Regions from separate parts of the Herbaspirillum sp. WTB6 genome, predicted to be linked through region 2. Evidence: predicted binding sites of a transcription regulator. Region 2 holds the regulator's gene; the other holds the start of a gene.
The links. The regulator HrcA, encoded in region 2, represses chaperone genes, less so after heat shock. The targets are predictions, from matches to a motif close to TTAGCACTCNNNNNNNNNGAGTGCTAA.

Region 1 (3,207 bases), 1.5 Mb from region 2:
TTCAGCACCGCCACATCCAGCAGGTTCTTCAGGCCGGTTTGGTAGTAGCTGTTCAGGTAAGCGTAATCCAGCACCTCGTCGTCGCTGCGGCCGAAGATGTCGGTGTGGCGCTCGAGGAAAATCCGGTCCTGCGTCAGGGTGCCGGTCTTGTCGGCGCACAGCACGTTCATTGCGCCGAAATTCTGGATCGCGTCCAGCCGTTTCACGATCACCTTCTTGCGCGACAGCGCCACCGCGCCCTTGGCCAGCGTCGAGGTAACGATCATCGGTAGCATTTCCGGCGTCAGGCCGACTGCGACCGAGAGCGCGAACAGGAACGCTTCCAGCCAATCACCCTTGGTGAAACCGTTGATCAACAGCACGACCGGCGCCATCACCAGCATGAAGCGGATCAGCAGCCAACTGACCCGGTTGACGCCGGCCTGGAACGCATTCGGCGTACTGTCGATGGCGATCACACGCTCGGCCAGCGCGCCGAAATAGGTCTGGTTGCCGGTCGTCACCACCACCGCGGTGGCGGCGCCGGAAATCACGTTGGTGCCCATGAAGCACAGATTGTCCAGTTCCAGCGGACTGCTGCTGGGGGCGCCGCGCTGCTGCGCGAATTTTTCGACCGGCAGCGACTCGCCGGTCATCGCCGCCTGGCTGACGAACAAGTCCTTGGCGGCCAGGATGCGGACGTCGCCCGGGATCATGTCGCCCGCCGACAGTTGCACGATATCGCCCGGGACCAGTTCGCGCATCGGCAGTTCCTGCTGGCGCGCCACTTGGGCGGCTGGCGCCGCCCCCGCTTCCAGCTCCTCGGCCGGCGGCGAACGCCACACGGTGGCGGTATTGCTGACCATCGCCTTCAGCTTGTCGGCGGCGTTGTTGGAGCGCGCTTCCTGGACGAAACGCATCAGGGTCGACAACACCACCATGCTGCCGATCACCGCCGTGGCTTTCGTGTCGCCAGTGAAATACGACACCAGCGCCAGCACCGTCAGCAGCAGATTGAACGGGTTTTTATAGCATAGCCATAAATGCACCCACCACGGCAGCGGTTTTTCATGCTCGACCTCGTTCAAGCCGGCCACTTCGCGGATCGCCGCCGCCTCGGCCTCGGATAGGCCGGCGGCGCGGGTGCCGAGCGCGCCCAGCAGTTGCGCCTCGTCCGCCTGCGACGCCTGCCGCAAGGCTTGCGCCACCGAGGGCGGCACGTCTTTCGAAACCGGCGAGCGGCGTACCGCATCCATGCCAATGAAACGGCGGAAATGGCGCCGCATGCGGTGCGCGCGGATAAAGCCGACGAAATGCGCGGTCAGGAGGTTCAGGTTCATGGCGATCCCTGTTTCTGTCAATCAAAAGGCGCTCCGACGCCTGCCGCCGCCTTTCGTCATATTCCAAAATTGAGCGGAGTATGCGATATAGGCCTTTAATTTCAGGATGAATATACCTGTATGTAGAAGGAGTATGTAAAATTCGAGAGCCGCTTCGAGGCGCCGCGGCAGCATCCGCCTGCAAGGCTAACCCTTCGCTGCGGTGCCGTCGATAAATTTTTATTGCACTGCAACCGGCAGTGGCGCCGGTTGCGCATGCACGCTGGCGTGCCGCGTCAGCGTCGCCGCGCCAGCGCAAGTATTGCGGGTGGCGAAAAACCGCGATGGATGGTCCGAGCCAGAATTATTCATCGTTGCGCCCTTGAAAAGGGACTCTGCCGTCCCTATACTTAGCACTCGTTGGGGGAGAGTGCTAACACCTTCCCTGGCTTTTCGATTTTTTGCGATGCGGCAAATCTTGCGAGCTTGCTGCAGTGTGGAATTTCTCTTGCAGCTCTTTGCCGCAAACTTATAACCAACTGAAATATAAGGAGTTTGTATGAACCTTCGTCCTTTGCACGATCGCGTCATCGTCAAGCGCCTCGACCAGGAAACCAAAACTGCGTCCGGCCTCATCATTCCTGAAGCCGCTGCTGAAAAGCCGGATCAGGGCGAAGTCCTGGCTGTCGGCAACGGCAAAATCCTGGAAGACGGCAAAGTACGTCCGCTGGACGTCAAAGTCGGCGACCGCGTGCTGTTCGGAAAATATTCCGGACAAGCCGTCAAGGTTGAAGGCGATGAACTGCTGGTGATGCGCGAAGAAGACATCATGGCGATCGTTCAAAAGTGATGCGGATGTCCAGGCGCGCAGCGTCTGGAAACAGCCGCGTCATCTCCGCACAAGCGGGGATCCAATGACGTTACGACGTCATCTGGTGACTTAAGAACATTAAACGAATTTAAGGAGCAACAACATGGCAGCTAAAGAAGTCATTTTTGGCGATTCCGCCCGTGCCCGCATGGTCGAAGGCGTCAACATCCTGGCCAACGCGGTCAAGGTCACCCTCGGCCCTAAAGGCCGCAACGTCGTGCTGGACCGCTCGTTCGGCGCGCCCACCGTCACCAAGGACGGTGTTTCGGTCGCCAAGGAAATCGAACTGAAAGACAAGCTCCAGAACATGGGCGCGCAAATGGTCAAGGAAGTCGCTTCCAAGACCTCCGACAACGCCGGCGACGGCACCACCACCGCCACCGTGCTCGCGCAAGCGATCGTCCGTGAAGGCATGAAATTCGTGGCCGCCGGCATGAACCCGATGGACCTGAAGCGCGGTATCGACAAGGCCGTGCACGCCACCGTGGAAGAGCTGAAGAAAATCTCCAAGCCCTGCACCACGTCCAAGGAAATCGCCCAGGTCGGCGCCATTTCCGCCAACAGCGATCCGTCGATCGGCGACCGTATCGCCGAAGCGATGGAAAAAGTCGGCAAGGAAGGCGTGATTACCGTCGAAGACGGCAAGTCGCTGAATGACGAACTCGACATCGTCGAAGGCATGCAGTTCGACCGCGGCTACCTGTCGCCGTACTTCATCAACAACCCGGACAAGCAAGTCGCGATCCTGGACAACCCGTTCGTGCTGCTGTACGACAAGAAAATCTCCAACATCCGCGACCTGCTGCCGACGCTGGAACAAGTCGCAAAAGCCGGCCGTCCGCTGTTGATCATCGCCGAAGACATCGAAGGCGAAGCGCTGGCCACCCTGGTGGTCAACAACATCCGCGGCATCCTGAAGACCTGCGCCGTCAAGGCTCCGGGCTTCGGCGACCGGCGCAAGGCGATGCTGGAAGACATCGCGATCCTGACCGGCGGCCAGGTGATTGCCGAAGAAGTCGGCCTGACGCTGGAAAAAGT
Region 2 (3,207 bases):
GCGCCGGCGACGGCGATTTTCATTGGATTCATAGGATTGTTTGCAGCGGAATCATTGCTTGGCGGCCGCCGGTGCCTGCGGCGCGCTGGACTCGGCGGTCGATTTGGGCGGGGTGCCGGCGATGCGCGCCAGGTAGTCCTGCTCGCTCGGCAGGTTGCCGCCTTCATAGCGCACCATGCGCTGGTTCTCGAAAATCACCGTCACCCGGCTGGTGGTGACGTCGCCATTGCTTTTTTGCAGGCGGAACAGATAATCCCAGCGATTGGCGTGGAACATGTCGTTCAGCAATGGCGTGCCGAGCACGAAGCGCACCTGCTCCTGCGTCATCCCGGGCTTCAACTGGGCCAGCATTTCCTGGGAAACGAAATTACCCTGCTGGATATCGACCCGGTAGGGCGAAAAAATCCCCAGGAAGCGGCGGTTGTGCGTGGTTTGCACGCCGGAATTCGCGCTTGCCGTGGCATTTTTGGCGCCGGTGCCGGCGCCACTCGCGCTCGCCGGCGCGCTTGGTGCGGCAACCTGCGGTGCGGCGCTCGCGGTGGCCGCTGCCGGCGCTTGCGCGACGGCCGGTGCATCATCCATCAGCGGATTTTTCGACGCGCAGCCGGCCAGGGTGAGGCCCGCCGCCAGCAGGCAGAACGTCAGCGCGGCGCGGGCGGCGCGAGGAGAAGCGGGACGCGGCATTCGCATAGGAAATCCAAAGTTAAGCGTTTATGCTAAAACGCTATATGATAAAGCAAGATACCTGGAACCGAGTGAGCGATGACCAACAATCCTTCTGAACTGAAAGCCAGCGGCCTGAAAGCGACCTTGCCGCGTTTGAAGATCCTGGAGATTTTCCAGAGCAGCCCGGTGCGCCATCTGAGCGCAGAAGACGTCTACAAGACCTTGCTGGCGGAAAGCATGGATGTCGGGCTGGCCACCGTGTATCGCGTCCTGACCCAGTTCGAACAGGCCGGTTTGCTGCAACGGAATCACTTTGAAACCGGCAAGGCGGTGTTCGAGCTGAACGAGGGTACGCACCACGATCACCTGGTGTGCCTGGATTGCGGCCATGTCGAAGAGTTCTATGACGACGAGATTGAAAAACGCCAGCAGCAGATCGCCGCCGAGCGCGGATTTCGTATCGCCGATCATGCGCTGGCGCTGTATTGCAATTGCATCAAGCCCGATTGCCCATATCGCGAGAGCGCTCCCGGTGGCAACCGCTGATGTTCAAAATCAGGGAGTATCTGAAAAAAACGGCAATTTTCACCCAGTTTACGACCGAGCCGAAAAATACACAACCCGGTATAGGATGATTACGGCTGGCTGAGGGCGTTCGACAAGACCTTGGCGGTGATGTCGACGATCGGAATCACGCGCTCGTACGCCATGCGCGTCGGGCCGATCACGCCCAGCGTGCCGACGATCTGGCCGTCCACCTGATATGGCGCGGTCACCACGCTCATCTGTTCCAGCGGCACCAGTTGCGACTCGCCGCCGATGAATATCTGCACCCCGGTGGCCTTGCTCGACAGGTCGAGCAACTGCATCAGGCTGGTCTTGTGCTCAAACAGGTCGAACAGTTCGCGTAGCGACGTCATGTTGGACGACAGGTCGGACACCGACAGCAGGTTGCGCTCGCCGGAAATCACGACTTCTTCTCCCTGGTCCGCCATGGCGTCGCTGCCGGCCTCGACCGCGGCCTGCATCAGGCGCGCCATGTCGTCGCGCAACTGGCGCAGTTCGCCTTGCAGGCGGCGCCGCACCTCATCGAAATGCAAGCCGCCGTAATGCTGGTTGATGTAATTTGCCGATTCGATCAGTTGCGCCGGCGTGTAATCGACCTCGGTCAGCAGCAGGCGGTTCTGGACGTCGCCGTTCGGGCTGACGATCACCAGCAGGATGCGGCGCGCCGACAGCCGCAGGAACTCGATCTGCTGGAACACCGATTCGTGCCGCGGCGTCAGCACCACGCCGGCGAACTGCGACAGCGACGACAGCATCTGCGCCGCGCTGGCGATGATTTTTTGCGGCGAACCGGCTTGCTGGCGCGAGGGCAGGCGGGTGTTGACCGCGCCTTCGTCCAGTGCCTGCACCGTCAGCAGGGTGTCGACGAACATCCGGTAGCCGCGTGGCGTCGGCACCCGTCCGGCCGAAGTATGCGGGCTGCAGACGAAGCCCATCTGCTCCAGATCGGCCATCACATGCCGAATCGTCGCCGGCGACAGGTCGAGCCCGGAAATCTGCGACAGCGCGCGCGAGCCCACCGGCTGGCCGTCGGCGATATAACGCTCGACCAGGGCTTTGAGCAGGGTTTGAGCGCGGGTATCGAGTTGCATGGCGTTATTCTAGCGGCCGGCGGATGCTGCCGCCAGCGCCGTGCGCGGCGCCAGCCACTGCCGCAACTGGTGCAGGTCGGTGCACTGCGCGTCCGGCACCACATGCGGTGGCAATTCCCGCCCGAAACGGTTGATCCACATGGTCTGCAGGCCGGCGCGTTGCGCGCCTTCGATGTCCAGCCGCGGATCGTCGCCGACATACAGCGCCTGCGCCGGCGCCACGCCCAGCGCGTCGCATGCCAGGTGAAAGATGGCGGCTCCCGGTTTGGCACAGCCCAGGCGCGGCGCCGACAACGTGGCCTGGAAGTAATGCGCGAGGCCGATCACTTCCAAGTCGGCGGTGCCGTTCGTGACCGCCCCCAGCGGCACCTGCCCGCGCAACTGCGCCAGCACCGGATGGACATCGTCGAACGGCGTCACCGCGTTGCGCGCCGCCGAAAATACCGCCATCGCCTGGTCCACCTTGGCCAGTTCCTCGCCGGCGCTGGCGAACGCGCGGCACAGCGCCGCATGGCGCAGCGCCCAGAGGTCGATCTGGTAGCGCGGATCGGTGGCCATCAACTGGAGGCGCTGCTGGCGCAGGACGTCGATCGAGAAGCGCTCGGCCACCGCCGGCGCATGGGCCGCCAGCCAGTCGTGCAGCACGATTTCGGCTTGCGCAATCACCGGCATGATCGACCACAGCGTATCGTCGAGATCGAACAGCACTGCCTTGATCGGGGAAGTCTTCATAGTCTGTACATCGGTTCGTTTCCGTCTCTTTCAAGTTGCATCTGAATTATGGTCTAATCGCCGGCATGCAGCCCCTCAAATCCACCGGCGCCCCATTCTTACCGAAAACCATTGCGATCATCGGCAAGTATCTGGCCGCCGGCATTTCCCA

Region 1: the regulator HrcA is predicted to act here: its motif matches at 1,709-1,735, upstream of groES (co-chaperone GroES).

Annotation. Positions count from the first base shown of each region.
Region 1 covers NZ_CP176522.1:1,231,087-1,234,293, forward strand. Annotated here, with positions in the region: gene mgtA (magnesium-translocating P-type ATPase) at 1-1,319, opposite strand, end outside; gene groES (co-chaperone GroES) at 1,858-2,148, shown strand; gene groL (chaperonin GroEL) at 2,273-3,207, shown strand, end outside.
Region 2 covers NZ_CP176522.1:2,738,115-2,741,321, forward strand. Annotated here, with positions in the region: gene dapB (4-hydroxy-tetrahydrodipicolinate reductase) at 1-32, opposite strand, end outside; gene ACK2VC_RS12785 (outer membrane protein assembly factor BamE) at 52-684, opposite strand; gene fur (ferric iron uptake transcriptional regulator) at 763-1,212, shown strand; gene hrcA (heat-inducible transcriptional repressor HrcA) at 1,302-2,324, opposite strand; gene ACK2VC_RS12800 (HAD family hydrolase) at 2,334-3,056, opposite strand; gene ACK2VC_RS12805 (NAD kinase) at 3,122-3,207, shown strand, end outside.